Regions from separate parts of the Sinorhizobium mexicanum genome, predicted to be linked through region 4. Evidence: riboswitches for the same ligand, from Rfam matches in the RefSeq annotation. Region 4 holds a riboswitch; each other region holds the start of a gene.
What was found. A riboswitch is a leader RNA that binds a small molecule or an ion and turns the genes downstream of it on or off. The one in region 4 is predicted to bind cobalamin.
Positions count from the first base shown of each region.

Region 1: another riboswitch for cobalamin. It lies ahead of FKV68_RS04675 (aromatic ring-hydroxylating oxygenase subunit alpha); the one in region 4 lies ahead of FKV68_RS14565 (CbtB domain-containing protein).
Region 2: another riboswitch for cobalamin. It lies ahead of FKV68_RS11530 (DUF1636 family protein); the one in region 4 lies ahead of FKV68_RS14565 (CbtB domain-containing protein).
Region 3: another riboswitch for cobalamin. It lies ahead of bluB (5,6-dimethylbenzimidazole synthase); the one in region 4 lies ahead of FKV68_RS14565 (CbtB domain-containing protein).

Region 1 is NZ_CP041238.1:1,003,984-1,011,579, forward strand. Features, by position in the region: gene FKV68_RS04665 (L-threonylcarbamoyladenylate synthase) at 1-972, opposite strand, end outside; gene FKV68_RS04670 (DUF6656 family protein) at 1,177-1,776, opposite strand; cobalamin riboswitch at 2,090-2,291, shown strand; gene FKV68_RS04675 (aromatic ring-hydroxylating oxygenase subunit alpha) at 2,400-3,644, shown strand; gene FKV68_RS04680 (FAD-binding oxidoreductase) at 3,647-4,738, shown strand; gene FKV68_RS04685 (glycoside hydrolase family 25 protein) at 4,751-5,812, opposite strand; gene FKV68_RS04690 (transporter) at 6,101-7,090, opposite strand; gene FKV68_RS04695 (acyl-CoA dehydrogenase family protein) at 7,377-7,596, shown strand, end outside.
Region 2 is NZ_CP041238.1:2,453,739-2,461,334, reverse strand. Features, by position in the region: gene FKV68_RS11565 (hypothetical protein) at 1-21, opposite strand, end outside; gene FKV68_RS11560 (hypothetical protein) at 281-553, opposite strand; gene FKV68_RS11555 (hypothetical protein) at 583-885, opposite strand; gene FKV68_RS11550 (hypothetical protein) at 1,057-1,347, opposite strand; gene FKV68_RS11545 (SLC13 family permease) at 1,665-3,443, shown strand; gene FKV68_RS11540 (polysaccharide deacetylase family protein) at 3,485-4,381, opposite strand; gene FKV68_RS11535 (LysR family transcriptional regulator) at 4,535-5,416, shown strand; cobalamin riboswitch at 5,592-5,804, shown strand; gene FKV68_RS11530 (DUF1636 family protein) at 5,913-6,323, shown strand; gene FKV68_RS11525 (ABC transporter ATP-binding protein) at 6,343-7,203, shown strand; gene FKV68_RS11520 (ABC transporter substrate-binding protein) at 7,200-7,596, shown strand, end outside.
Region 3 is NZ_CP041238.1:2,220,949-2,228,544, forward strand. Features, by position in the region: gene FKV68_RS10450 (DUF2865 domain-containing protein) at 1-1,040, shown strand, start outside; gene bluB (5,6-dimethylbenzimidazole synthase) at 1,136-1,822, opposite strand; cobalamin riboswitch at 1,867-2,078, opposite strand; gene FKV68_RS10460 (SDR family oxidoreductase) at 2,151-2,972, opposite strand; gene FKV68_RS10465 (phytanoyl-CoA dioxygenase family protein) at 3,049-4,242, opposite strand; partial or broken gene FKV68_RS10470 (LacI family DNA-binding transcriptional regulator) at 4,353-5,373, shown strand; gene FKV68_RS10475 (TolB family protein) at 5,405-6,229, opposite strand; gene FKV68_RS10480 (NAD+ synthase) at 6,232-7,596, opposite strand, start outside.
Region 4 is NZ_CP041238.1:3,075,584-3,083,179, forward strand. Features, by position in the region: gene FKV68_RS14550 (crotonase/enoyl-CoA hydratase family protein) at 1-441, shown strand, start outside; gene FKV68_RS14555 (anthrone oxygenase family protein) at 461-937, opposite strand; gene FKV68_RS14560 (TetR/AcrR family transcriptional regulator) at 1,050-1,700, shown strand; cobalamin riboswitch at 1,741-2,005, shown strand; gene FKV68_RS14565 (CbtB domain-containing protein) at 2,048-2,224, shown strand; gene FKV68_RS14570 (CbtA family protein) at 2,563-3,351, shown strand; gene FKV68_RS14575 (IucA/IucC family C-terminal-domain containing protein) at 3,440-4,291, opposite strand; gene FKV68_RS14580 (glucoamylase family protein) at 4,308-5,621, opposite strand; gene FKV68_RS14585 (DUF1194 domain-containing protein) at 6,061-6,855, shown strand; gene FKV68_RS14590 (SDR family NAD(P)-dependent oxidoreductase) at 6,872-7,596, opposite strand, start outside.

The sequences.
Region 1 (7,596 bases), 2.1 Mb from region 4:
GCCTCTGGGCGCTGCTGCCCGCTGCAGGCGGTCGATGATCGCCTCCCCAAGGCCTTCTTCCGGAATGCGGCCGAAGGCGATCGTCCGCGCGCCGCTCGCATCCGCTTGCTTCATATAGTCGAAGAGGTTGGCGGCCGCCTCGCGGAGGTTGCCGCCGGGGCTCAAGTCCAGCACGATGGTCGCTTCGCCCTCGCCGGGAAGCGGCCTGCCGCCGAAGCGGATCAACGCTTCTCCCGCCTGCACGTCTTCCGCATTCAATCTTACGGCTGCGCCCGGAGCGTAATGCGACGCAAGCATCCCGGGCGCCTCGATCGTCGCGCCGGCGCTTTCGGGCCGCATCACCACGCACCCCGTCAGGTTCTCGATCTCTCCGGCGTCCAGGCCGCCGGGTCTGAGAAGCCGCAGCGTGCCGTCCTCGACCTTGATGATCGTGGACTCAAGGCCGATTTCGGCCGGGCCGGCATCGAGGATGAGTTTCAGCTTGGATCCGAGGTCAGCTTGCACATGGGCGGCGCTGGTCGGGCTGATTTTGCCGGACGTGTTGGCGCTCGGCGCCGCAAGCGGGTGTCCGAAGCGGGCGATTACCTGGCGTGAGAACCCGTCGGGCATGCGGATGCCGAGCGTATCGAGCCCGGCCGATGCGAGCGAATGTACGGTGCTTTCCGGCCGCTGCGGCAAGATAAGGGTCAGGGGACCAGGCCAGAAGGCCTCCGCAAGCCGGCGCGAAATCGGGTCAAACGTCACATGCGCCTCGGCCATCGCCATATCCGAGACATGGCAGATCAGCGGATTGAAACGAGGTCGACCCTTCATCTCGTAGATGCGGCTGATCGCATCGGGATTTGTCGCGTCCGCCGCAAGGCCATAGACCGTCTCCGTCGGGATCGCGACCGGCTCGCCCTCGGAAAGAACGGCGCGGGCTTGCTCGATCGCCCGATCTGGCTCTGTGCGTGTATCGATGATTTCGGCCATGGCGGTTCCGTTTGCCTTTCCGTCGCTTCCTTAACGGACGTGCCGGAAAAACAGAACGATTTTCTTCGTCAATGCATGTCGCCCAAAAGTGCGGAGCGGTTTTGGGACAACGACATGCACGAAACAAGGAGCGCATGTCGCCCAAAAGTGCGCAGCGGTTTTGGAGCACGACATTTATAAGAACAATGCCCGACCAAGCATGGGTCAAAGGCTGCGAATGATCTTGCGCAGTGCGTCGTCGCGCGCGCCCAGCATCAAGACGTTCTTCAGTGCCACCTTGGGATCCTGCGTCCGGAAGATCAGGCCGTTGCCGCGCACATTGCGATTGATGACCATCTGCCCTTCGTCGCCGCCGGGTTCGATGGCCACGGCGAAGTACATCCGCGAATAACCCCTGTGTATTCGATCGAAGAAATGCGTCTCGTCGCCGAGATCGGAGAAGAAGTTCGCGAAATAAAAGGCCCAGGTGATGTCGTGGGAGCGCTCGAGATGCGTTTTCGCGGCCGTCACATGGCAGTAGCCGAGATGCGGACTGTTCGGGAGGGTGCGGTGAAAGATCATCTTCGGAAACTGGATCGAAGAATGGAACGCGTTGATGCGCTTGTGGGTCGTCTCTCCCGCCGCCGAAAGCTTCCGCCCCGTTTGCTCCGCGACCTCCTCATGCGTCAGGTAGCGACGCTGCCCGGCTATCCAGGGCCGTCGGCGGTCGATCCGGCCGGTGCGGAGGAATTCCGCGTGGGGCGTGGCCTTTGACGCGGCAACCGGAGCTCGCGTGCCGGTGTCATAATATCTGAGTCTTGCCATTGGCGCCGGCGCCGTCCTTGTCCGCGAAACGAGTTGATCCGTCCCGGAATGCTAGCCCTTCAGGGTTAACAGATGATTTTTTATTGCCTTTCGTCGGCGGCAAGCACTCCGGAGGATTGTCGCAAAATGACCAGCTCATTTCGTGCCGGAGATGACGCTGGTGAAAAAATCGCCAGCTGCCTATGTTTTCAGCTATCACATTGTTTATAATAAAAAATATCAATCATAGTATAGCGGAATGACGAGCGAATATCGTGTCGTCTTTCTGGAAGAGGATGTCGTCAATCGGCAAACGAAAAGGCGCTGCGCGCGCTTAGATATCGACACTCAAGGTGCCGCTCCCAGGGAGGGCGGAGAATTGGGAAGCCGGTCAGATCCCGGCGCTGCCCCCGCAACGGTGGTGGAGCGAAAGCCACGGCAAAAGGCCACTGGACGGTGTGTCCGGGAAGGCGCCGGGCGGGTCCCTCTTGGGGCCGCTCCAGAGCCCGGAAACCAGCCTTGGGACGAAAAATCGACCGTAACTGGTTGCGGCGGGCAGCCGGATCGGAGCCTTTGATGCGCCGGCACTATCGTCGGCGTTGGTTCCTGTCCTGCCTCTCCGAACTGATGAAAGAGGACAGGACATGGACATTCAGAACGATATGCTGTGCCGGCTGGAAACCCGCCGTGAGGGCCATAGCCTCGACCGGGCCTTCTACACCGACCCGGATTATTACCGGCAAGACCTCGAGCACATCTGGTACAAGGACTGGCTCTTTATCGGTCACGACTGCGAAATTCCGCGGGCCGGCAACTACTTTACCGTTCAGGTCGGCGACTATCCGATCGTCGTTGTCCGCGACCGGCAGGGAACGATCCGGGCGCTCCACAATTCCTGCCGCCACCGCGGCTCGCGCGTCTGCACGCAGCACAAGGGCTCCTCGGCCAAGCTCGTCTGTCCCTATCACCAGTGGACCTACGAACTGGACGGAAAACTGCTTTTCGCGCGGCAGATGCCCGAAGGCTTCGACCCGGCTCAGCACAGCCTGAAGCCGGTCCGTTGCGAAACGGTTGGAGGCTATATCTTCATCAGCCTCGCCGACGAGCCGATGGATTTCCAGGCGTTCCGCGAGACGGTTGCTGGTTATCTCGCGCCGCATCGCCTTGGCGAAACCAAGGTCGCCTATGAGAGCACGATCGTCGAGAAGGGCAATTGGAAGCTTGTCTGGGAGAACAACCGCGAGTGCTACCACTGCGCCGCCAACCATCCGGAGCTTTGCCGCACCTACCCCGAGGCTCCAACGGTGACGGGTGTCCAGGGCGCGATGGACGACCCGGAGATCGGCGCCCATTGGGAAAGGTGCGAAGCGGCGGGCCTTCCGAGCACGTTCAGGATCGCGCCGACCGGCCAGTTCCGGATGACGCGGATGCCGCTCATCAACGGCGCCGAGAGCTACACGATGTCCGGGCATGCGGCCGTGCGCAAACAGCTTTCGGCGGGCATCAACCAGCGCGCGATCGGCACGCTCTTGCTCTTCCACTACCCGACCACCTGGAACCATGTGCTCGGCGATCACGCGATCACCTTCCGTGTGCTGCCCCTTGGCCCGGAACTGACGCAGGTCACCACCAAATGGCTGGTCAGCAAGGATGCAGTCGAAGGTGTCGATTACACCATCGAAGACCTTACTCATGTCTGGACAGAAACCAATGACCAGGATCGCCAGATCGTAGAGGAAAACGCCTTCGGCATCCGCTCGCCGGCCTATGAGCCGGGCCCCTATTCGACCGAGCACGAGGGCGGCGTGATGCAGTTCGTCGAATGGTACTGCAATTTCATGCAGAACCGCCTGCAGGGCGATGCCGCTCCTCTCTCACGGGTGGCCTGATCATGGAAATGGGTTCCTCTTTTCGCCATTTCGATGAGTTGCATCCGTGGATCGATCGGCAGCATCTGCTCGAATGCATATCGGCCGTGATCGAGACTGCGGACGTGATGACCTTCACCTTCCGTTCGGACAAGCTGGCCTGGTTCCGCTATCTGCCGGGGCAGTTCGTCACGCTTGAGCTGCCCGTCGGCGAGGAGCCGGTGATGCGCACCTACACGCTGTCATCCTCGCCATCACGCCCGCTCTCGGTTGCCGTCACCGTCAAGGCGCAGCCGGACAGCATCGGTACGCGCTGGATGTTCGACAATCTGAAGCCCGGCATGAAGCTGAGGGCGCTCGGGCCGCTCGGGGATTTCAGCTTCGTTCGCCATCCGGGTGAGAAATACCTGTTTATCTCGGCTGGCTCCGGTGTGACGCCGATGATGTCGATGACGCGGTGGATGGCGGACTGCGCGCCCGACATGGACGTCACTTTCATTTCCTGCGCGCGCCGGCCGGAGGATCTCCTGTTCCGCTCAGAGCTGGAGGTTCTCGCCCGCCAGATGCGGCGGCTCAATCTCGGCTTTCTCGTCGAGGGCCATGAGGCGCGCCACGGCTGGCATGGACTGCGCGGTCGCATCGATGCGACGAAATTGCCGCTGCTCGCGCCGGATTTCCTGGAGAGGACGGTCTTTTGCTGCGGGCCCGAACCCTTCATGCGCAGCGTCAGGGAGATGCTGAAAGGCGCCGGTTTCGATATGGCGCGCCATCACGAGGAGAGTTTCCAGCCGGCAGCCGCGCCGGCGGCCGAGGAGCTCGCGGTGCGGGCCGGCGCGGGGCCGGGCACTGCGGCCGAGGCACGCGTCTCCTTCACCATGAGCGGCAAGGACGTGACGGTGGTGCCAGGCCAGACGATCCTGCAGGCCGCCCGCGCCAACGGCGTCAGGATCGGCGCCGCTTGCGAGGGCGGCATATGCGGTACCTGCTGTGTGATGAAGGTCGCCGGCGAAGTCGAGATGAACCACAATGGCGGCATTCTCGATGACGAGATCGAGGAAGGCTACATTCTTGCCTGCTGCTCGCGGCCACTCGGCGACGTGCAAATCGAGGCGTGACGGGCGGGCCCTTCAGCGCCGCTCGGGCTGCTGGGGCAGGTGTACCTCGGCAGCTTTGACGGCGATCGAGCCGGTGACGGTCATGTCAACGCCGCTGCCCGATTTGCTCTCGGCCGTCGCGCGGCTGACGAGCAGGGCAGGCCGCCCGAGCGAAGCTACCGCCTTGGCGCTGGTCGCCGCCGCGCCGCGCGTCGCCGCAGCAACAACGGTCAGCACCGGCGGTTTCTCGGGCAGAAGTGCCCCTTGCGCCCAGATGGCCCTTAGCGCAGGAGCGGGCATGGGAGCGACGTTCACGTCGATATCGTCCAGCGTGCCCGGCACCCGGTAGGGGCAGCGCCGCTTGCCGCAATTGTGTGACGAGGAGAACTGCCAGAGGGCATAACTGTCCCAGTTTCCCATCGGAAAGACGTTGCGGATGTCCGGCTTGTAGCGGGCGTACCAGAGCGGAAGCCGCGACAGCAGCCGGTGCTTGTAGCGGTTGGCGGCGATGTATTTCGCGGTGATGTGATTGGTGTAAAGGATAGGGTAGCGGCCGGTGCGGGCCTTGATATGCCCGGCGAAGATGGCTGCGTCTTCCAGGGACATGTATTTTTCCGGATCGATTCCCTCGATGTCGAGGACCATCACCTCGTCGTCGCGGGGGCTGGCATAGTCGAGGAAGTGATTGGCCTGGTCGACAGGATTGCCAGGCCGGGCCATGTGATAGGCCCCCCAGAGCAGGCCATACGCCCGGGCGATCATTCGGCGCGTCTGGTAGAGCTCGCGGCTGACGGCGTACTTGCGCCACATCGTCTTGCAATGGGCGACCGTGTCGCCGCCGTGGTCGCCGGTGCAGGAGAAACTTTCGGGCAGGCCGTCGGAGGCTTTCGCGATGAAGCCGGCGATGCGCTTGTCCTTCAGCAGCGCTTCCCAGTCGATGCTGTTCATCTCATAGGCATCGACGATGATGGCGTTCTGCCGCTGTTTCCAGGGTTCGAGATCACGCGCGTGAAGATTCACCGCCGCGAAGGTCAGACCCAGAAGGGCCACCAGGCGCAAGATCGTCCCCGAGATCGAGAGTCCCCGCTTTTCCATTCACTGAGATTGCCGACATTAGCGTTAAAAGGTCGTAAATCTCAGCCCCGCCTCGATCCTGCGCGAGACGAACGCTCCTGTACACAGACCTCCAGCAGAAGCGTCATTGGCAGATTCGGCTCTGGATTGTGGTGCTACGGCGCCGGTCCGGTCGGGAAATCCCTTGGCGATATGGTTTTCCATCTCGCGATCCATGCCTTAAGTTTCACAATGGCAAGGCGCAATCGTCGGCTGCATGTTCCAAAAAGAGGGAGCAGAACCCGGTCCATATCCTTCCGCAACAGCGTGCTACAGAATCCCGATCCGGCGAAGAATGAGCCAGGCAAGTCCCATTGAAAAGGCGATGATCAAAGCCGCGTAGAGCGTGCCGCTTCCATCGGCGAAGGGCAGGGTTCCCGTGTTCATGCCGAAGAAACCCGTCACCAGCGTTGGCGGCAAGAGAAAAGCTGTCATCAGCGACAGGATATAGAGATGCCGGTTGGTCTCCGAGGAAATCTTGCTGTCGATTTCCTCGTGGAGAAGCCTCGCGCGTTCCTGGAGCGCGAAGACATCGCGATCAACTGCCTCCAGCCGATCTGAGAGTCGCTCTGCCGCGTCGATGAAACCCGGCGGCACCTCGTCCTCCTCCGATGCCCCGGCCCGCCGCAACAGGGCGAGAATGGTCCTGAGATGCCGATGGAGCCGCACCACGGTCCTGCGCAGCGGCGCCAGTCCGGGCTGCTGCCTATGACCAGCCTCTCCGTAGACATGATCCTCGATGATGTTCAGTTCTTCGGTCAGCTCCAGGACGAGGGTGATGAGCGTGCGCTGGAACTCGACCACGAGCATCTCGAAAAGATCGATCGGCCGGCTGCATTTGGCGCTCTTCTCGACGGCAGCCTTCACGCGGTCGAGGCTGCGCAGCGGGTGCAGCCGCGTCGTGATGATAATCTTGTCGCTCACTGCAAAGTGCAGCCAACCGATCGTCTTGGTAACCGCGTCGAATGTGCGCTCGAAATCCACCAGCGTTCCGTGGACGACGTCCTCGGAAACGGAGATCGCTGCCTGGGTATCATGGCTGGTCAGCGTGGCAATCGCCGACTGGGGCAGTTTGCTGATGCGTTCGATCAGGGCGGGCGTGCGTGCATCGCTGAGTGCCAGGTGCAGCCATACCCAGCCGTCGCCCGCAGAAAGGTTGTCGATCGAAGAGTCGGCCCCGATGCGCTGGCATCGGCTCTCCCCGGGTATGAAGCGGTAGGCCCAGACGAGGCCCGGTATCTCGGGAGAAATCAGGTTCATCGCAGCGCCTTGGCTACAGCGCCGCGTGTCTGATCAGACGCACCAAGGTCGCTGTAAAGCTTTGAATTGCCGTATGTCTGCTTAAAGCGAGGTCGATTTATGCAGACATGCAGTAAGCAATCCGGACTCGGCTTCTAATCCCGCTCGATGACAGTTTTGTTACAATCTCGTCAACCTGCAGCCGGCCGCAATTGACGTTGACGTTTACGTAAAAATCAATAGTCTTCGGTTCGAAAGAAGGACGCGCGGCGTGGTCCATGACTACGGCCGCACGGGGAGGATTGTCATGTACAAAGCACCGGTCGACGAGATCGCATTCACACTGAAGCACGTGGCCGGGATGGCTGAGGCCTTGGACGCCGGTGTTTTCGGTGAACTCGGTGAAGATCTGGTCGACGCGATCCTTGCGGAAGCCGGGCGTTTCGCCACGGAAGAGGTGGCTCCTCTCGGCGAAGTCGGTGACCGGCAGGGCGCGCGACTCGTCGACGGCGCGGTCAAGACGCCGG
Region 2 (7,596 bases), 620 kb from region 4:
CGCGGGCAGGGGGATCTTCATGGTCTTTCTCGTCGCTCGATGTGGCCCGGTTGAAGTGCCGAGGGCCTTGAACATCGGCCCGCCGCAAAGCAACGCGTTCCATGTGTGCAGGGTTCCCGTGCCGGCCGCCGAACAGGATCTGATGTTTGGCGGCATTTCCTTGCCTTTCCCGTGAACCACGATGATTTCGGTCAAATCGACCAAAATCACGTGATCGATTCCAATCGGTCGAGACGCGGGACGCGGACAGGAAACCGCGTAGCCTTTCGCCCATCCCGCTCTAGCGGGAGTGCCTCGTGATGAAGTCGTAATCTATGTGGCGGCGGATCAGCTTCAGCGAGCGGTCCGGCTGGATCACGTAGGTTTCCCGGGCCAGCCCGCCGTTTGTGAAGAACTGGTGCGGCACGATGCTGCCGACCGGTGCCTTGGTGAGCTTCGTGCGTGGCTGGCCACCATACGTAATGCTGCCGGGGATCGGCTCCACCTCGGGCGCCGTGGTGGTGCAGGCCGCAAGCAGGAGCGCGGTGGCGCAGGCGATACACGCAGTTTTCATCATGGCGGCCCTCTTGTCCGTGCCGAGAATCAACGATCCATATCGCCGAAGATGTCGTAGTCGATGCGGCGGCCGACCAGCCGCAATGAGCGGTCCGGTTCGATCACATAGGTCTCATAGACCTTGTGGCCGAAGTCGTCGAAGAACTGGTGCGGCACGATGCTGCCGACCGGCGCCTTGGTGAGCCTCGTGCGCGGCTGGCCGCCATAGGTGATGCTGCCGGGAATGGGTTCGAGATAGCGCCCGTAGCCGACAGATGGCGGTCGGGTGGTTGCGGTTGTGCAAGCGCCGAGCAGAAGGGCGGCAAAGAGGGCGGGCAAGGCATGTTTCATGGCGATCCTCTCAATCCCGATGCCATTAGGGCGACGCGCGTCTAATCAGACGCGCAAAGGTCGCTGTAGAGCTTTGAGTCTCTGCATGATTTTGCCCTTGAATCGGTTTCGATCTAAGGAATCATGCCGTAGACGCGGCGCGAGGACCGCGTCCCGATTTCCTCGTCCGTCTTACCGGTCGGTCAAAAGGTCGTAGTCGATCCGGCGGCTTATCAGACGCAATGAGCGGTCAGGCTCGATGACGTAGGTTTCGGAGACCAGACGGCCGAAACTGTCGCGGAACCGATGCGGCACGATGCTGCCGATCGGCGACTTGGTGAGCTTCGTGCGCGGCTGGCCGCCATAGGTGATGCTGCCGGGAATGGGCTCGAGATTGCGCGAGTAACCGACCGACGGCGGGCCGCTGGAGGTGCAGGCGACGAGCAGGAGACCCGCGCAAATGGCGGGCAGGGCGGTCTTCATGGCTGCGTTTTCCTCGGCTCTGGCGATTGCGCCCTCTCCGTTGCGCGAAGGCCGTTTGATACACGTTAAACTGGCTGCGTCATCTTATTCCTTCTTCAACAACGGTCAAAGGAACCAACGAGTTTCGGTCGAGTTTCTGGTGATGGACGGCGCTGCGACACGAATTTGTCGGGATCTCTATTGCGTTCGATAGACGCTTTGGAGGATGTAGTGGATCGGACCCGCCGCTGCGTGTTTTTATTCCTTCAATCGGTTTCGATTTGAGGAGAAATGCAGTAGAGGCTCTCGTACGATCCGCGTTGCTTCAGGTACTGCTCATGACCGCCGAACAGTCGCTTTCGTTTCTTGTCATCGGCGCCATGATGGTTTTTTTCATCTGGGACCGCTTCCGCTACGATATCATCGCCTGTTCGGCGCTGATGCTCGCGGTGGCGGTCGGGATCGTGCCATTCAACCGCGCCTTTGCCGGTTTCAGCGACGATATCGTCATCATCGTAGGCAGCGCGCTGATCGTCAGTGCGGGCGTCGCCCGCTCCGGCGTGGTCGATGCGGCGATCCAGCGCTTCCTGCCGGATCTGACCTCGGTGAGGGCGCAGCTTGCGCTTCTCGTCGTCACCGTCACGGTGCTTTCCGCCTTCATCAAGAATATCGGGGCGCTGGCGATCATGATTCCGGTCGCTTTCCAGTTCGCCCGGCGGTCGGGTGTCCAGCCCTCGGTCTTCCTGATGCCGATGGCCTTCGGCTCGCTGATCGGCGGGCTGATGACCCAGGTCGGCACGTCACCCAATGTCGTCGTGTCGAGGATGCGGCAGGACCTGACCGGCGAGAGCTTCACCATGTTCGACTTTACCCCGGTCGGTGCGTCGTTGGCGCTGGTCGGCGCGGTGTTTCTGCTTTTTGCCTATCGCCTGGTGCCGGAGCGCAAGAGCCAGCAGGTTTCCGTCAACCAGGCGATCGAGATCACCGACTATACGTCGGAGGCGGTCGTCGCGGCCGGTTCGCCGATGATAGGCAAGCCACTCGTCAACCTCGTCAAGCTCGGCGACGGCGGAGCGGTCGTAATCGCCATCTTCCGCCGCGGTACGCATCTGGCGCCGCTACCGGACGCTATCATCGAGGCCGACGATATCCTGCTGCTCGAAGGCGGGCCGGCGGCGCTCGACCGTATCGTCTCGCAGGCGAAACTCAGGATTTCCGGCGACCGTTCGCCCGCATCCGCCAACGGCAAGACTCCGGCCGATATCGAGGCGATCGAGGCCGTGATCGCCAGCGGCTCGCCGCTCATCGGCATGTCGGCGCAGCGGCTCGCGCTCTTCAACAATCACAACATCAACCTGCTCGCCGTCAGCCGCCAGGGCGAACGGCTGAAGCAGCGTCTCGGCAGCATCCGGCTGCAGGCCGGCGACATCGTCGTGCTGCAGGGGACGCGGCGCGACCTGCCGGCCTTCCTGCAGGATTTCGGCTGCCTGCCGCTCGCGCAGCGGGAAATCCTGCTCGGAACCATTCGCCGCGCGACCGTGCCGCTGCTCGTGCTGGCGGCCGCCATGGGGTCGACGGCGGTCGGCGTCGTGCCGGTGCCGGTCGCCTTCTTCGCGGCGGCTCTCGCCATGGTCGTCTTCCGCGTCATCCCGCTGCGCGACGTCTACCGCGCGGTCGACGGGCCGATCCTGGTCATGCTGGCGGCGCTGATCCCGGTCAGTGACACGCTGCGCACTACGGGCGGTTCGGATCTCATCGCCGGCTGGCTGAGCGGCATCGCCGCCAGCCTGCCGCCCGCGGGCGCGCTTGCGCTCATCCTCATCGCTGCGATGGCGGTTACCCCCTTCCTCAACAACGCCGCCACCGTGCTCGTCATGGCGCCGATCGCCGCGAGCTTCGCCACTGCCCTCGGCTACAAGCCGGATGCCTTCCTGATGGCGGTGGCGATCGGCGCGGGCTCGGATTTCCTCACCCCGATCGGCCACCAGTGCAACACGCTGGTCATGGGGCCCGGCGGTTACCGCTTCAGCGACTACCCGCGCCTCGGCCTGCCGCTGTCGATCGTCATCGTGCTCGTTGCCGTGCCGATGCTGATGTGGGTCTGGCCGCTGCACTAAGTCCAGGAAGAGCATGTCGCGGGTTCCGTCCGGGAACAGGCTCAGTTCTTCAGATAGTTCCTTTTGTACCAGTCGGCGATCTCGCCGCCGGTCGCCAGCCACACCTCGCGGCGCGAGGTGATATGGGCCAGCGCGCTCGCGAAATGCTTGCTGCGATGCGGGTGGCCGATCAGGAACGGGTGCAGGCAGATCGCCATCACGCGCCCCGTTTGCGCGCCGTCCTCGTAGAGCACGTCGAACTGGTCGCGAATCGTCTGCGCAAAGGCCTCGCCGCTCTGGCCCTGTTCGAGAAAGGCGGCAAAGTCGTTGATCTCGACGGAATAGGGCAGCGACAGGATCGAGCCACTCTTCACCCGCATCGGATACGGCTGCTCGTCGTTGACCCAGTTGGCGACATATTCGATGCCGGCTTCGGCAAGCAGGTCGAGCGAGCGGTGCGATTCCGTGAGGCCCGGACTCAGCCAGCCGCGCGGCTTCTTTCCGGCGCTTCGCTCAATCGTCTCGATCACGGTTCTGACGATCTGTCGCTCCTCTTCCTCGGGCTGGCCGTTGATCATCGTGGAATTGTTGGTACCGTGGCCCATCCATTCCCAGCCGAGTGCCTTGCCGGCCTCGATGATGCGCGGATAGTGCTCGCAGACGTCGGAATTGAGCGCCACCGTGCCCTTCACCCCGTATTTCTCCATCACCTCCATCAGCCGCCAGATGCCGACGCGGGCGCCGAAATCGCGCCACGAATAGTTCAGCACGTCGGGCACGAAACCGGCGGTCAGCTGCGTGATCGAACTGGACGGACGGTCGAACAGGAAGTGCTCGACATTGGGCACGATCCAGACCGCAACCCTTGCACCGCCCGGCCAGCGCAGCGGCGGACGATCGATAATGGCGGAATAGTCAAAACGGTCGTGGTGCTGTGGTGCCGTTGAAACCTCGGACATGGCTCTCTCCTTCAGTGAAATCAGGGACGGCGGGCCGCCTTCCGAAGAGGGCGATCTGCCGCGCTGGTTGAAGGTAAGCCACTCGAAGTCCTGGAAAAATGCGCTACAATTCCGAGCACATCGGACGAAAATGTCCGCAATGGAGTTTGGCAGATGGACAGTCTCGGATCCCTCAACGCTTTCGTTCAGGCGGCGGACGCCCGCAGCTTCACGCTCGCCGGGCGGCAATTGGGCGTGTCGTCCTCGGCGATCGGCAAGGCGGTGGCGCGGTTGGAAGAACGGCTCGGCGTGCGGCTCTTCCATCGCTCGACCCGCTCGATCACGCTGACGCCTGAAGGCGCGCTCTTCCTCGAACGCTGCCGGCGCATCTTCCTGGAAGTCGAGGCGGCCGAGCAGGGGATCGCCCAGACGCAGGGCGCGCCGCGCGGCAAATTGCGCGTCAGCATGCCACTCATCGGCATGCTGATGATGCCGGCGCTTACGGCCTTCATGCGCGCCTATCCGGAGATCGAGCTCGACCTCGATCTCAGCGACCGGCTCGTCGATGTCATCGATGAAGGCTTCGACGCGGTCGTGCGCGCCGGCGAGGTCAGCGACTCGCGGCTGATGATCCGCTCGCTTGGCACCTTCCGGCTCATGCTCGTCGGCTCGCCCGGTTATTTTGCGGCAAGAGGCGTGCCGCAAACTCCGGGAGACCTCACATCCCACGCGTGCCTGCAGCACCGCTACGCGACCAGCGGCAAGTTTGAGCGCTGGCCGCTCAGGCGCGGGGAGAGGGACATCGAACTGCCGACGACCGCGGTCGTCAACACCATCGAGCCGCTGATCTACATGGCCGAGCAAGGGCTCGGCATCGCCTGCCTGCCGGACGTCGGCATCCGCCGCCAGCTTCGCGACGGCACGCTCGTCAGCGTGCTCGACGATCACGTCGAACATTCCGGCCCGTTCCGGATCCTGTGGCCCTCCAGCCGCTATCAGTCGCCAAAACTCCGGGTCTTCGTGGATTTCATGGCGGAGAATCTGTTTTCCGCCTGAGGCCAATTGGCGCCTTGCTGTCTTCGCATTGGGGAGCGTCCGCTTGCAAACGAAGTTTCTGTCTTGTCCGCCGTAATGTTATTTAGTAACAAATGGCGGCCACTCAACGAGATGCCCACCCATGTTGATATCTCCATTCGCCCTTCATCCGCCGGTTGCCTCGGGGCGCGATTCATGCCACCAAGGGCGCGATGGTGCTGCTTTCGTGATCCGGAAGCGGCTGAAAAGGGAACACGGTGAGGACGACCCAGGAGGGGCCGAAACCGTGGCTGCCCCCGCAACTGTGAGCGGAAAGCGCATTCACACCATGTCACTGGCGAAAAGCCGGGAAGACGTGGATGCGCGGCGACCCGCAAGCCAGGAGACCTGCCATCGAACCGATCAACCACAACGGACGGGGTGTTCCGATGGAAAAGAACTGGCTACTGCTTGGCGGGCAACCGTCTCCTTGCATCTTCGCCATTTTCTCTCCGGCCCAGCCCGGCGGAGACAAGCCATGGCGAATTCAGACTTCCGACAGCACAAGATAACCCTCTGCACCGATTGCCGCTTCACGGGAGGCCCGTGCCGACCCGGCGCCGAACTGCTCGCGCAGTTGAACCGCAGCGTTTCCGCGCTCGGCCGACCTCTCGACCAGGATTTCTCCATCGCCGGCACGGTGGCGATGACGGCCTGCACGCGGCCTTGCACGATCGCCTTCCAGGCCACCGGCAGGGCGACCTATCTCTTCGGCGACATCTCGCCGGAGGAAGACATAGACGATCTCGTCAGCTTCGCCGCTGCCTGTGCCGAAGGTCAGGCGTTTGATGCCCTTCCGCGTTCCGCCTTGGTCCCGGCGGGCACGGGCCTTGCGCGCATTCCGGCGGCGCTCCTCGTCTCCGAGGAGACCGCGGGGCGGCTGCAGTGAGCGCGGGGAGGGCGTTTTCATGAGCGACGAATTCAGTTGTTTGCAGGGGGGCGCCGGCGCCAGCCTGCATGTCGAAAAACTGGAGTGGGGGCCGCGCCCCGGCCTTCGGCTTGTCCGCGATATCGGCTTTGCTATTGCGCCGGGCAGCCGGTTGGCGATCATCGGCCCGAACGGCGCCGGCAAGACCTCGCTGTTGCGCTGCCTCTACCGCGCGGTCGAGCCGACTGCCGGCCGTATCGCGATCGACGGCGTGAACCTCTGGGCAATGAGTGCGCGCGAGGCGGCAAGGACGATCGCCGTGGTCTTGCAGGAAATGCCGGGCGATTTTCCGTTCAGCGTCCGGGACGTCGTGATGATGGGGCGGATCCCGCGCCGCGAGGGGATCAGCGGCTGGAGCGACTACGACCGTGAGCGCGTGGCGCATGCGCTCGAGCATCTCGACCTTGCCCATCTTGCGCGCCGCCAGTTCGCCACGCTTTCGGGCGGCGAGAAGCAGCGGGTGCTGATTGCCCGGGCGCTTGCCCAGGAACCGAAGGTCATCATCCTCGACGAGCCGACCAACCATCTCGACATCCGCCACCAGCTGGAAATCCTCGATCTGTTGCAAACGCTGAAGCTGACGATCGTCACGACGCTGCACGACATCAATCTCGCGGCCGAGTTCGCGACCGATGTGGCGATCCTGACGGAGGGGCGGCTTGCAGCCTTCGGCCCGCCGGAGACCGTACTGAAGCCTTCGGCGCTCTCGGCTGCGTTCGGCGTCCATGCCACCGCGCATGCCGATGCCGCGGGTCATGGTTCCCGCTTTTCCTTCGCGCTCTCGCGGCCCGACCCAATGCCCGCCACGCGACCTTCCCGTTCCGCAGGAGCCATCCGATGACGAGATTTCTCTTTGCCGCCGGCGCGCTTCTGCTTGCCGCCGTGCCCGCGCTTGCTCATCCAGTCACCGTCAAGAGCTGCAACCGAGAGGTCACTTTCGACGCCGCGCCGCAGCGGGCGGTTTCCAACGACGTCAATCTCACCGAGATGATGCTGGCCTTGAAACTGCAGGATCGCATGGCCGGCTATACCGGCGTTTCGGGATGGAAGACGCTGGACGAGCGCTTGCGCGAGGGCGTCAGGGCACTGCCGGAGCTTTCGCAAAAATATCCGACGAAGGAGGTGCTGCTGAATGCCGACGTCGATTTCTACTTCGCCGGCTGGAACTACGGCATGAAGGTCGGCGGCGAGGTGACGCCTGAAACGCTCGCGCCATTCGGCATCAAGGTTTATG
Region 3 (7,596 bases), 850 kb from region 4:
CGACCGTTTGTGAACGTCTGAATGAACGGCTTACCGATCTTTCCACGATCGTCGCTCCGACCGCCAACCTCCGCGATTTCACCGGCGCCGTCTCCCGCCAGAACATCGAGCTCCGCCGGGCCAAGAATGAGCGACGCCGGATGGAATGCAGCACCGGCAGCGTCGTCGTCATTGGTGGCGAAAACGACGATGCATGCACGGCGCTTGATGACACCATCGCCCGCATGGAGGACAACCTTCAAAGGCTGAAGGCGCATCGCCGCTCGTTGATATCGGGCGACATGGGCGACACGCGCCGGCGCATTCTCGCGGCGCTGGAACTGAACGGCTGCCACGACGAGGCCCGCGGCGGCCCATATCCAATAGAGGAGCAGGACGAGTTCGCCAGCGCGGCCGTCGATGATGCCGAGTTCCACCGCAATATCCTCAGGGATCTTCCGCCGGATAGCGAGGATTATCCGCTGCTGAATGACGACAGCGACATGCAGGATTTTCCGCTGCTGCACGAGGAGCCGATTGGCAGTCTCAGGACAATGTGCGTACGCACCTGCGACGGAGCGTTTTTCCCGATCTCGTCAAATGCGACGCCGTCGGACTTTGCCCGTGACGCCGAGCTTTGCCAGGCACGCTGCCCCGGCGCAGAGACGGAACTTTACTACCACGTCCTTGAGACGGAGGAGGCCGACCAGATGGTCTCGGCCTCGACCGGAAGGCCCTATACCGAGTTGCCGACGGCCTTCGCCTACCGGGCGCGCGGCGTCGGCGCGCCAGGGGTTTGCGGCTGCCGGATTCCGAATCCTACCGCAACGCAAGATCGCGGCAAGGCGACGACAGGCAGCGAGCCCTCGATCATCACGATCAATGGCGACCGGAAGCCGGCTCAGGGATCCGCACAGGCAAAGCCGGGGCCTGAGAGACCCTACGACCCGGCGAACAGCAAAGTCCGCGTCGTAGGCCCGACATTCCTGCCGCAGGAAAAAAGCGCAATCGACCTGAAACATCCACTTGGCCCGAGCTACCAGCCGACCCAGGGCAATTGAGCTTTCAGCGGCAACTCGACCGATTGGGCCCGCCACATCCCATGCTTTCAAAGTAGTGCAGGTAGGACGTCTATCGTATTGAACTCACGAACTGTTTATCCTTGAATGCCCCACGCTTCCTCGAAGACAAGGTCCTCGAGAGGCAGGCGCTGACGCCATCCTTTTACCGCGAGTTCCGGCTGCTGATAGAGCCGGTCGACAAATCCGACGCAAAGCCAGGCAACGATTTCGACATGCTCGGGCACGCCGAGAATCGACTTGATCTCCTGCTCGTGGAAAATGCTGACCCAGCCGACGCCGACACCTTCCGCGCGTGCGGCAAGCCAGAGGTTCTGGACCGCGCAGACGGTCGAATAGACATCCATCTGCGGATTGTGTGTCCGTCCAAGCACGACCGCTCCACCGCGCGTGCGATCGCAGGTGACGCAGATGCTGAGCGGTGCCTTGCGAATGCCTTCGAGTTTCAGCGACCGGTATTGCGCCTGCCTGTCGCCGAAGAACATCAGCGCCGCTTCCTCGTTGGCGCGCTCGAACGCCTTCCAGACCTTCTCTCGCGTCTCCTTTTGACGGACGAGCACGAAGTTCCAAGGCTGCATGAAGCCGACCGACGGCGCCCGGTGGGCGGCGCCAAGCAGGCGAGCAATGAGTTCGTCCGGCAGTGGATCGGGAAGGAATTCGTCACGCACGTCGCGGCGTGTTTCGATTGCGCGGTAGACGGCGGCACGCTCGTCCGGCGAAAAGGCTTCGGCCGCCGTCAGGCAGCCCTTCGGTTCAGGCAGCATCGTTCGATCCCCAACAATGCACAACCTCCCGCCGTCCGCGCGGGGCCGGTCTATCTCGCCAGGCCGGTCTTCTGACTCTGGATCATCCAGCCGCGCCGCCTTCCCAAATCGCTTGAGGATCTAGTGGCAATGTCCTGAGACAAAATCAGAACCTGTATGGCGCGACCGTCCCCATCACAGCGTTGGGCACGTTCCGGGCTTGCACCGGATTCCCGATTCTCCCGCCGTGGCGGGCACCTGACGGCTGCATATGGGCACAGCCGCTGGCGAAAGGCAAGCGAGCCGAACGGTTCGCCTTACCCCGAGACTTCGCGCCGGAGAGTTCTCGTCAGAGCGGCGCCGCCGGATGCGGGGAACCGTCGTAGGCGCCCCAGATCGATTGGTCGAAGCAGATCACCGAACCGGTCATCAGGCCGGATTCCGCCGAGGAGAGATAGGCGCAGGCGCGCGCGACCTCGGCCGGGTCGACAAGGCGGCCGAAGGGCTGGTTCGCTGCCGCCTTCTCCAGCCAGTCCGCGGGTGCGTCATGATATTCGCGCTGGATGCGATCCTCCCCCTCCGATGCCATCCAGCCGATGTTAAGACCGTTGACGCGGATGCGGTTGCGCAGAAGCGCGTAGGCCGTGTTCTTGGTCAGTGTCTCCAGGGCGCCTTTCGACGCGCAATAGGCGGCGATGAAGGGCTGACCCGCCTTTGCCGACATCGAGCCGATATTGACGATCGTGCCCTCGATCTTCTCGCGCCGCATCACCTTCACCGTTTCCTGAATAAGGAAGAAGGGCGCGCGGATGTTGATCGCGAACATGCGGTCGAAGAGTTCCGGCGTCGTGTCGAGGATCGTGCCGCGGTCGGTGATGGCAGCGGCATTGACCAATGCGTCCACCCGGCCGAATTCCCTGTCGCAAGCATCGACAACCTTGCGGGCATCCTCGACCCGCTCGAGATCGGCCGCCACGTAAACCACCTTGGTGCCGGTCGCCTTACTGATTTCGGCTGCCTTCGCCTCGCCTTTGGCAGCGTTGCGCCCGCAGATGACGATACCGGTCGCGCCCCGTTCGGCGAAGAGAGCGGCGATTGTCGCGCCGAGCCCTTGTGTGCCGCCGGTAACAATGGCAATTTTTCCGTCGAGACGACCATAATCCGTGCTCATGAAATCCTCCCTGGGATGATTGCGTTTTTAAGCTGCCGCCCTCGAAGTGTTGGGGAGCGTAGCTCTGTGGCGTCCCTCAGCTTTTCTTTTTCTCGGCCTGGACGGCCAGTGCCTCCACGAAGGCCACGGTCTCCCAGCCGGCTGCCAGCGCTTCATGCATCAACTGTGCCTGCGTCTTTGGCGCCAAGCCGCCGAGCGGCGGGTCGCGATCGAGATTGGTCGGGAACGAATAGCCTTCGGCGCAGGAAGCAATCGCGTTGGCAATTTCGCCGGCCGAGAGCGTTCCGTCCGCTGCAAGGGCCTTCAGGGCCGGATAGAGCACGCCGCACATCCGTTCGCGGTCGACCGTTTCCATCGCGCGTCCGAAGGCGGAGGAGACCTGAAGGAGATTTGCGACGCGCTTGATGTCCACCGAGCGGTTGGTTCCCGCCGCATGGAAGAGCGCAGGATTGAAGAACACCGCATCGCCCTTCTCCAGCGGAAGCTGAACATGATTTTCGTCGAAGTACGCTTTGAACTCGGGCCTTTTCAGCGCGAGATAGCCGGGCACATAGCTCTGGCTGTAGGGCAGGAACAAGGTCGGCCCGCTTTCGAGCGGCATGTCGCAATGGGCGATGGCGCCCTGTAGCGTCAGAACGGGCGAAAGCTTGTGCACATGTGCGGGATATTGCTCGATGACCGCTGATGTCTGGAAACCGAGGTGATAGTCCCGATGCGCCGACTGCGCCGCTCCGCCCGGATTGACGCGATTGACCTGCGCCGTCATCTGGTAATGTGGCCCGAGCCAGGCTTCGCTGACGAGTGCGACAACCGCGTTGGCGTAGTAGGCCGCGAAGTTTTCGGGAGAGCGCAGGCAATGCTTCTCCAGTGAATTCCAGATGCGGTCGTTGGCGCCGGGCTTGGCGAAATGGTCGCCGCCGCCGCGGTTCGTGCGGTGTTGCTCCTCGATGATCTCATCGAAGATGCGGCTTGCCTGGTCGATGACACTCGTATCAGCGAAGGCGCGCTTGAACACCGCAACGCCAGGTCCTTCGGCCAGAACCTCGCAAATCTCCGCCAGCGCGGCGCGCCGGCTGTCGTCCGTCCCGCAATCGGCAAGAAGGCTGGCGCTGTCGTAGATCAGGATGTTCTTCTGGCAATCGGTCGCATGCGGATAGTCGGCCGGGTCGGTGCGGCGCTCGACCTCGGCGCGGAACGCCTCGATACTGCAGGAATCCTCCGTCAGCCATACGCGCTCGACGCGTTTCCTCGCCGTGTTGTCGGTCTTCATGGGTCTCCTCCTGCTGCATCTTCCTGCCTCGTCGCCGATACCGACTATACGTCCCGCACGATCCTGATATAGAGCAGGAATCCATCAAAAAACCATCACGAGGCATGGTCGTGGCCCATCCGTTTCTGGTCAAGGATATCGCGTTCCAGGCGGGTGTGAGCACCGCCACGGTCGACCGGGTGCTCAATGATCGCGCCGGCGTCCGTCTGCAGACCATCGCTCGTGAAGGCGGCGATCCGCGAGCTTGAGAAGCAGCAGGTCGGCATGGAGATCCACGGACGGAAATATGCAATCGACGTGGTTATGGAAGCGCCGGAGCGCTTCACCGACGCCGTGCGGCGCGCTTTCGAAAATGAAGCGACGACCTTCATGCCGACGATCTTCCGCTGCCGGTTTCATTTCGCAGAAACGATGCGAGTCCACGAGATCGCGCAATTGCTCGACCGAATACGCCTGCGCGGCACCGACGGGGTTGTCCTCAAGGCACCGGATATGCCCGAAGTGACCGCCGCCGTCGCACGGCTGGAAGGCGCAGACATACCAGTGGTCACACTTGTCACCGACCTGCCGCACTCCGCCAGAACGGCCTATGCCGGGGCCGACAACCGCGCGGCCGGCGCGACCGCCGCCTATCTCATCGGCGAGCGCTTCGCCGACCAAGCCGCCACCGTATTGGTCACGATATCGAGCAACCGCTTCCGCGGAGAGGAGGAGCGGGAGATGGGTTTCCGTCGGACATTGCGCGAGCGCTATCCTTCGATCGGCATCGTCGAGATCAGCGAGCGTTTTGGCAAGAACGAGGAAACCGGCGCCCTCGCCCTGGGTGCGCTAACGCGTCATCCCGAGATCAACGCCGCCTATTCGATCGGCGGAGGAAACCGCGCCGTGCTTGCTGCGTTCCATCAACTTGAACGCACCTGCACGCTCTTTGTCGCCCATGACCTCGATCAGGATAATCTGGAACTTCTGAGAGACGGACGCGTGCATTTCGTCCTGCACCACGACTTGAAGATGGACGCGCGCACGGCCTTTCGCACCATCATGGAGAGAAGAGCGACCCTCCCCGGCTCGGGAAGCCAACGCCTTTCCGCGGTCGAAGTGATCACGCCCTATAATCTGCCGGTTGGCTGAGGCCGCAGTCAGGCGGCGCCATGCAACGGAATCACTCCGGCTGATATCGCACGAACGCGAATGCCTCTCCCGTCGGCGACCAATTCGGGACATTCATCGTTCCCTGCCCGCCGAAGAGCTCGAACAGCACCAGCGCATTGCCGCCTTCCGGGTCCATCAGGCGAAGCCTGACGTCAAGGTCGCGCGGATGGTCGAAGATGTCGCCGTCGTAGGAGAGCACCAGCAGGTGTCGGCCATCGGGCGAAGGATGCGGAAACCAGTCGCCATAAGGGCTGTCGGTGATGCGTTGCACGCCACTGCCGTCTGGTCGAATCCGCCAGATCTGCATGCGGCCGGTGCGGCTTGAATTGAAATAGATCCAATGTCCGTCGGGCGACCAGTCCGGTCCGTCATTGCGACCTTCGCCCATCGTCAGCCGGCGCTCGCGGCCGCCATCGACCGCGATCGTGTAGACATCGAAGACCTGATCGCGAATGCCGCAATAGGCGAGTGTGCGCCCGTCCGGAGACCAGCCGTGCCAATAGGACGGCAGGTTCGGCGTGATCAGACGGGGGACGCCGCCCTCGATCGGCAGGACGTAGATCGCCGATTTGCCGAATTCTGTTTTGTCACTGATGACGAGCTTTTTCCCATCAGGGGAAATGCCGTGGTCGTTGTTGCACTGGCGGGCAAAGCCCGTGTCGATCTCCATCGGTTCGGTGCCGTCGAGCGCGAGACGATAAAGCCGGCCGTCGCCATTGATGACCAGATAGCGTCCATCCGGCGACCAGTTGGGTGCCTCGACCAGCCGTTCCGTCTGCCAGACGATGCGCGTCTCGCCGCTGCCGACGTCGAAGATCTCCACCGAGCTGCGCATTGTTACCCCCTGTCGCGGAAGCGATTGGTAATCGGGTAGCGCCGGTCGCGACCGAAGTTCTTCTTGGTGATCTTCACGCCTGGCGCCGACTGCCGGCGCTTGTATTCGGCGATATATAGCAGGTGTTCGACACGATGAACGGTCGGTTCGTCATGCCCGCGGGCGACGATTTCCTCCGTGCTCATCTCCTTTTCCACCAGGCATTCCAGAATGTCGTCGAGCACCGGATAGGGCGGCAACGAATCCTGGTCGGTCTGGTTCGGCCGAAGTTCAGCGGACGGCGCCTTGTCGATGATGTTCTGCGGAATGACCTCGCCGGAAGGTCCCAGCGCGCCCGGCGGCACGGCGCCGTTGCGCCAGCGCGAAAGGGCGTAGACCTGCATCTTGTAGAGATCCTTGATCGGGTTGAAGCCGCCGTTCATGTCGCCGTAAAGCGTGGCGTAGCCGACCGACATCTCGGACTTGTTGCCGGTCGTCACCACCATCGAGCCGAATTTGTTGGAGATCGCCATCAGGATCGTCCCGCGCGTACGGCTCTGGAGGTTCTCCTCGGTAATGCCGGATTCGGTGCCCTCAAACGCGTCAGAGAGCGCGCTTAGGAAGCCCTCGACCGGCTCCTCGATCGCAACTGTATCGTAGCGGCATCCGAGCGCCTTGGCGCAGGCCTCGGCGTCCTTCAGTGATTCTTGCGAGGTGTATCGGTACGGCAGCATGACGGTGCGCACCCGCTCCTCGCCAAGCGCATCGACGGCGAGCGCCGTACAAATCGCGGAGTCGATGCCACCCGAAAGGCCGAGCACGACATTCTTGAAGCCGTTCTTGTTGACATAGTCCCTGAGCCCCAGCATGCAGGCGCGATAATCCGCCTCGTCGCTTTCCGGTATGCGTGAATTGAGCCCATTCGACGAGACCCAACCATCCTCGCCGCGCCTCCATTCGGAGATTGCGACCGCCTCCTCGAACTGACTCATCTGGAAGGCGAGCGACTTATCCGCGTTGAAGGCGAAGCTCGCCCCGTCGAAGACCAGTTCGTCCTGACCGCCAAGCTGGTTGGCATAGATCATAGGCAGGCCCGTCTCGATCACCTGCTTCAGGACGACCTGATGGCGAACATCGACCTTGCCGCGGTAGTAGGGTGACCCGTTCGGGGAAAGGAGGATTTCGGCGCCGCTTTCCTTGAGTGTTTCGCAGACGCCGAGATCGCCCCAGATGTCTTCGCAGATCGGTATGCCGACACGCACACCGCGGAAATTGACGGGCCCGGGCATGGCGCCGGCGTCGAACACCCGCTTCTCGTCGAACTCGCCGTAGTTCGGCAGGTCAACCTTGTCGCGGATCGCAACGATCTTGCCTCCGTCCAGGACCGC
Region 4 (7,596 bases):
ATCACCGAAGCCGTGCATCTCGCGATCGCCAGCGAACGGGCCCGTTTTGCCAAGCCGGAGATCAAGCTGGCCATGCCGCCGACCTTCGGCGGTACCCAGCGTCTTCCGCGCCTCGCCGGCCGCAAGCGCGCGCTCGAGTTGCTTCTGACTGGAGACGAGTTTTCCGCGAACCGGGCGCTCGAGCTCGGGCTCGTCAACACGATCGTGCCACACGACGACCTCATCGCTTCCGCCCGCGCGCTGGCCGCACGGATCACGCGACACTCGCCCCTTGCGATCGCCGCGATCATCACCGCGGTCACACGCGGCCTCAACATGGCGATCGGCGAAGGCCTGATGAACGAGAGCGAACAATTCGCACGCATGATACCGAGCCATGATCTCGCCGAGGGCCTTGCAGCCTGGAAAGAATGGCGCGAGCCGCACTACACCGGACGCTGACGCCGTTAAGAGCGCTGCACTAGCTTCGCGCGAAGCCGAGCACGAAGAGCGCCAGCGCTGCGATCGAGGCGAATGTCCGGACGTGGTTCCACCAGACCCAATCTGTCAGGTATCGCTTCTGCCAGATCTCTTGAGCCGCCTCTCCTGACGCGGCCGCAAGCGCATCGTTCAACGGCACATTGAAGACGATCGTCACCAGCAGTGTTCCGACGACATAGGCAACGCCGCCTGCCGCCAGCAGCCAGCTACCCTGCCCTCCAGAAAAGAAGGCCGAGGCGACGAGGATCAACCCCACAAGTGCCGTTCCCATGAAAGCAGTGAGAAAGATCGGATTCTGGATCACCTCATTGATGGCATTCATCGCGGCGATTCCCTGCTCGGGCGGCAACCGCGACAAGGCCTGCATGATGCAGACGGAGAAGATGAAGAACAGACCGGCCATCAGGCCGGAGCCGATGACAGCGGCGAAAGCCAGGGCGGGAATCAGGGCGACCATCGCACAACACTCCAGATATCGGCGACTACTGGCGAATATGAGCATTCCTCATATTTGCAAATGTGATAAATCCTCGTATTTTGCGAGTCAAGTGAAAATGTGAGCGATACTCATGACTGAAGAGCCTAATCCGGCCGCGGGACCAACCGAAGAACAACCAAGCCTCCGCCGCACGCCGAGCCAGAAGCGCAGCCGCGAGCGTGTCGAGCACATCCTTTCCTGCGCCAGAACGTTGATCGAGGGAAAGGGCAGCGACGCCATGCGCATGAGCGAGGTTGCGGAGATGGCCGGCATCTCCATCGGGTCGCTCTACCAGTATTTTCCCGACAAGGCGGCGATCGTGCACACTCTTGCCGAACGTTACAACGCCGCCAGCCGGGACTGCATCGCGAGCGAGTTCGCCAAAGTCGCCACGCTCGCCGAGTTGCGTAGCGCCTTTTCCGCGCTCGTCGATACCTACTACGATATGTTTCTCGCCGAACCGGTGATGCGCGACATCTGGTCGGCGATGCAGGCGGACAAGGCCCTGCGCAAAATCGAACTCGCCGAAAGCCGGGCGAATGGGCGCCTGCTTGCCAAAACCTGGGCAAGGGTTCGGCCGGAAACACCACGCCAGAGGATCGAGGACGCCGCCTTACTCATCATGCACCTTGGCGAATGCACGATGAGGCTCGCAGTCTCGGTCGACAGGTCCGAGGGGGACCGCATCGTCGCCGCCTTCAAGCACATGATCCTTCGCGAAATTGTCGCGGATGCAACTTGAGACGACGCAAGTTCAATTGACATCGCCCGCGACCGATCCTAATCATCTGGGATCGATTGGTTCCCGGAAAGCGAACGCGTTTCGGGAGTAAATGGGAACGTGACGGATGGACCCAAGCTGGGCATCTTAATCACGGCCGACCCCGCGACTGTAGAGCGGCGTGAATTTGCCGTTCCGGAGCGATCCGGAAGAAGCCACTGGGAAAGACCGCGAGGGCGGTTCGATCCTGGGAAGGCGAGGCAAATCCTTGGTGAAAACCACCTGACGCCGTGAGCCAGGAAACCTGCCAAGCGATGCGGGCATAGTGCCCAACCCGGGAAACGTCCCACGCCATCACGGAGGTTGTCATGGCTACGTCTACAGCTTCGAGCATTTCGCTCTCCCTCAACGATCGTCTGGTCGCAGGCATCTCCGCCCTGTTGATCGGCGCCTTCCTCGTCTTCGGTGCAGGCCTCGCAAATTCGGCCGTTTTGCACGACACGGCGCACGACACCCGCCATTCCTACGGCTTCCCCTGCCACTGATCGATGCCATGGAACGCACTACGGCGCCGCGCGTCTTATCGGACGCGCAAAGGACGCTGTAGCACTTTGAATTGCTGCATGTTTTTATCCTTGGATCGGCTACGCTTTGAGGAAACATGCAGCAGGCGTTCCATCTCGAACAAGAGCGGATCGTTGCTGCGGCGTATAGCACGCGGGCATGCTTGCCGTTGGGCATGTGCTCCGACGTGCTCCGCCGGCGTTTTGCATCCATGGAAAGTGGAAATGGCGCCAGCTGTGGCGTTTGCGCGGCGGTCGCGTGTCTTGAATGACGCGCTGCGCGTCGGGGCAGCCGCGCGCCGGATTGAGGAATATCGACAATGATCGTCAAGACACTTCTGGCCGCGATCGTGGCCGGGCTGATTGCCGGCGTCTTCATGACCGCCGCTCAGGAAATACGCGTCGTGCCGCTGATCCTGCACGCCGAGAAATACGAGGGCGAAGCGCCGTCGGCGGATCAGCCGACAACGCAGGAGCCCGCGGCCGCTGGTCACGACCAGCATTCGTCGCTGGACGGCGTGTCACCCGTCGGCGCGCTGCTTTCCCTGCTCTCGCCGGTTACGCCGGCCTATGCGCATGAGCATGAGGGCGAGCACGAGGAAGGCGGCATCATGTTCGGCTTGAGCCGCTTCTCCGGCACGCTTCTCGCCAATCTCGTGACCGGCGCCGGATTTTCGCTGCTGCTCGCCGGCGTCAGCCTCGTGATCGGCTATCCGATCACGCTCGCGAACGGGGCGCTCTGGGGCGCCTGCGGATGGCTCGCCGTCCACTTGCTGCCGGCGGTCGGGCTTCCGCCCGAACTGCCGGGCTTCCCGGCGGCCGAGCTCGGCGACCGGCAGGTCTGGTGGGCTGCGACCGTGCTGTTCTCGGCAGCCGGCCTCTATCTGCTGGCGCTGCGCCGCGAACTGGTCGCCAAGATCGCGGGTCTCGTGCTCATCGCCGCGCCGCAGTTCTACGGCGCACCGCAGCCGCTCGACATCTCCAGCAACGTGCCCGCCGTCCTCGGCGCCGAGTTCGCCGTTGCGGCACTCGCGACCACGCTCGCCTTCTGGCTCGTGCTAGGGGTGGTATCCGGCTTCATCAACGACCGGTTCGTCAAGGCGCACTAACGAAGACCGGATCAAGGCATCGCTCGAAAAAGCCTTCTCCCCGTCCCACGGGGAGAAGGTGAGCGTCAGGCGGACAAGGGTCAAACACTCACCCTGTCCGATCGCAAGCAGCCCCGAGCAAATGCGCCCGCAGCCGTTCGCGTCGAGCCTCGGGGTCGAGCAGCACGCAGCTGTCGCAATAGCTGCCGCCGTCGGTGCGATAGTAGAGGCAGCACCCGCCGCGTATCCTGTAGGTCCGCGAAAGATCTGTCCCATCCGCCGCGGCAACACCGATCGTCTCATAGCAAAGCGCCTCGGAATGGAGCGGTGACCCCGCACGCTTGACGATCGCCAGCGCCTGTGCGATCGCCTCTGCCTCCGTTCCGCGCCGTCGTCCGACTTCGAGAAAGGCACCGGCCAGACCGTCGGCCGCAAGCCGCCATTGCGCGCGCAGCGACAGGCCGCAGCGCCGCTTCAGATGAGCGATGACCGGCTTCAGATGAGCGACAAAGAGATCGTGAAAAAGCCTGTCGGCATCCTCTGGTTCGCTGCTGGAGACTTCCTTAAGTCGCATACAAAAATGAAATCGTCCGGCGTCAACGGCGCCCGCCTCGCGCGGACGCACGTAGTGCTCGAAGCGTAGCCCAGTCACGTGCGGGACACGACCGCAGCAGAGATAGATGGCGGTGGCCGCGAGGCTGAGCTGATGGCTATAGAAGGCGATGAGATGCGCCGCCCGCACCTTGTCGTCCATCCCGGCGGCGAAACGGTCCTGATAGGCAAGACAGGTCTCCAGATCGCGCGATCCCTCGGCCCAGAATGCCGACGGCAGTCGCACGTCCTCGTTCAAGATCAGCGAGCAGGCAACCTCGGGAAACGCGGCTTCGAACCAGGCGACCGCGGCCCTCGCCTCCCCCTCGCCCTGGGCGTCTTCCGGCTCCAACTTCGGCGCCTTGTCCATTCCGTCTCCGTCGCGCTCAGACTTGCGGGCCGCCCGCCGACAGCCAGCCACCCTCGAAACCGGCCCGGCGCAGTCCGCAACCAAAGGCAGGGGTGCTGCGTGTGATATCCCAGAGCAATCCGCTCCTCCAGTTCTCGATCAACATGACCACCAGGCCCTGGTCAAGTCCGACGACCCTGTCGTCCACCCAACCTTCTGGGCCCTCGCCTGGCAAGCTCGGATTGAAACCACCTGGAAGGCGGTCATCGCTGAGCAGCGCCGGATAACGGGAAAGCAGGTGGTCGAGGCCGCCAAGGCTGGCCTCCGGCTCGAAGGGCAGGCAGGCAAGCGGCGCCCAGGGCACGAGTGTCCCGTCGTCGGCTCCGAAGGGCGCGCCGCGTGCCGCGTAGCCGAGCATTCTTTGCCAGCGGCCGTCACGAAGCCGCAGCCGGCCCTTCGGCGCGTGGCAGGCGCTGAAGCCCCAGAGGTCGCGGCAATAGCCAGCGAAGGCGCCAGGATTTTCCTCTGCATGCGAGCGCTGGAACGCAATCGCGCGACGGGTATTTTCAAAGTAGTCGCTCCCCGCCTTGCGCATCGCAGCATCGCGAATGGCGCGAAAATCGATCCAGGAATGAGGAAAGAGGTGGATGAAAAGCGCGCCTGCATGAAGGTGCCCGGCGCCTCCGATCGACAGCCACTCATGAGCCGCGGTGAAGGCGTCGTAATTCTCGGGCGCGATCGCGTGGCGCGGCGCGGCAAGCGCCAACGCATAGAGCAACAGCGCCTCGCTATATCCGCGCCAGCGATGCCTGAGAAAGCGACCAGGCGGCCGCCAGCCCATCGTCAGCGTGTCGCCACGATTGAGCGCCCATGCCCAGTCCGCCCGCTCGAAGAGCCGTTCGGAAAGGCTGCGGACCTCCGTCTCGACTTGCCTGCGCTCCGCGAAATAGGCAGCCGCCGTCAACATCCCAGCAAAGAGCAGCGCGCTGTCCATCGTCGAAAGCTCGCAGTTCCAGCTGCGCTCGCCGGTGCGCATATCGAGGAAATGATAGTAGAGGCCACGGTAGCCTGTCGCGCGCCTATCACTTGCCTGCCTGCTGGCCGCGAGAAAACGCAAAACCGTCAGCACGCGACGCGCAGCCTCGGCACGGCTGATCCAGCCACGCTCGACCGCGACCGGATAGCAGGCAAGGCCGAAGCCTGTGGCGGCGACGCTCGATGGCGACCCCTCCCGCGATGTGTCCGCTACGAGACCCGTCCCGGCATCGGAATATCGGAGAAAATAGCCGAACGCAGCGCGTTGCAACCGATCGATCCGCATGATGTCCGTATTTGACCTGGATTGAAGCATCCCCATGTCCCGTCTGGCGCACAGCGTTCGTGCCGGCTGCGTCAGCGATATCTACAGCGCCGCGCGCCCAATCGGGCGCGCTAGGGTCGCTGTAGCACTTTGAATGGCTGCATGTTTCCTTAACTCGATTCCGATTTAAGGAGACATGCAGCAGCGCCCTGAAAGCGGCCAATGCTTTCGCCCATCGGTACGGTTCCTTCAAGGGCAAAATCGGGCAAGCAGGATATCGACGATCACCGAATATTGTAGGGTTGATCGTTCGCAACAGTCGCGCAAAGCCAATCCTGTGCTACATTCTTCCCGATGCCTTGATTTTGGCGGGGTGCAATCCAGACTCACGGATGTCATCGATTTTTGAAGCGCAGGGTGCGGGGCAGACCGCCTCATATTATTCCGCATCCAGCCCCGAAGTGACCACGCGCAGTAAACGGTTGATGCGATGTTGAGCACGTTGGCATTGATCCTGGCCCTCAGTGGGAGTCCGATCCAATCGGCCGCCATGCAGACGGATGTCGATGTGGAACTGGTGCTGGCCGTCGACATGTCCGGATCGATGGATATGGAAGAGGCGCGCGTCCAACGGTCCGGCTATCTGCAGGCACTGCGGCATCCGGACTTCATCAACGCGGTCAAGGGCGGCCTGATCGGGCGCATCGCCATCGGCTACTTCGAATGGGCAGGACTTGTGAACGAGCAGTCGGTCGTTTCCTGGCAGGTCATCGACAACGCCGAGGACGCCGAAGCCTTCGCCGCGAAGGTCGAGGCGCGACCGATCGGTACGCGCCGTGGCACATCGATCTCCAATGCCATCCTGTTCGGCACGAACCTGATCGATTCCAATGCCTTTTCCGGCGCACGCCGGGTGATAGACATTTCCGGCGACGGGCCGAACAATACCGGCCCGCCGGTGACACCCGCCCGTGACGGCGCCATTGCCCGCGGCATCATCGTCAACGGGCTGGCAATCCTCATCCGTCCCTCGGTTTCGACCGGACCGCTCGACCAGTACTACGCGCAATGCGTCATCGGTGGACCGGGATCTTTTGTGCTTCCGGTCCATGAACCGGAGGATTTCGCGATCGCAATCCGCCAGAAGCTGATCCTTGAAGTGAGCGGCCTGCCCCCACCGCCCACCTTGCAACTCACGGCCATGACGCCCGGCGCCGACTGCCTGATCGGCGAAAAGCTGAGGCCCGGTTTTCTCGACCGGATCTATCCCGAACTCGACCGATAAGCCCCATCACAACTGCTCATTCGCTGCCGGGCATGAGCGCCGAAACGCCGCCGTCGACGAAAAGCGTTGTGCCGTCGATGAAATCAGAATCGGGGGAGACCAGGAACAGGATGGCGCGCGCGAGATCGTCCGGCACGCCCGGCCGGTCACGCAAGTTGACGACCGGCCGCGTCGGATCGAACGTATCCTTGCCGACCGGCGAGCCGATCTTGTTCGGCACCACGCAGTTGACGCGGATCTTGTGCTTGGCGAGCTGGATCGCCAGTGAGCGCGAGAGGTTGGTGACACCCGCCTTGGCAGCCGTGTAGGCGACGGCGCGCGGGCGTCCATAGAAGCCTGAGGTCGAGCCGACGTTGACGATGTTTCCGCCATGGCCCTGTGCCACCATCTGCTGGGCGAAATATTTGCTCATCAGGAACGTCCCGGTCAGCGTCACCGCGATCACCCGGTCCCATTCCTCCTTCGTCACGTCGAGGATGTGCTTGTTGTCGCTGATGGCGACGTTGTTGACGAGGATATCGACCTTGCCGAAGTGCTCGGTCACGCTCCTGACGAGCGAGATGACACCTTCTTCGTCGGCAACGTTGGCGAGGAACACCTCGGCGGTACCGCCTGCCGCGCGGATCTCGTCCGCGACGCGTCCGGCACGCGCGGCGTCGATGTCGGTTACGGCGATGCTCGCGCCTTCCTTTGCCAGAAGCTTCGCCGTTGCCTCGCCGATATTTCGGCCAGCGCCGGTGA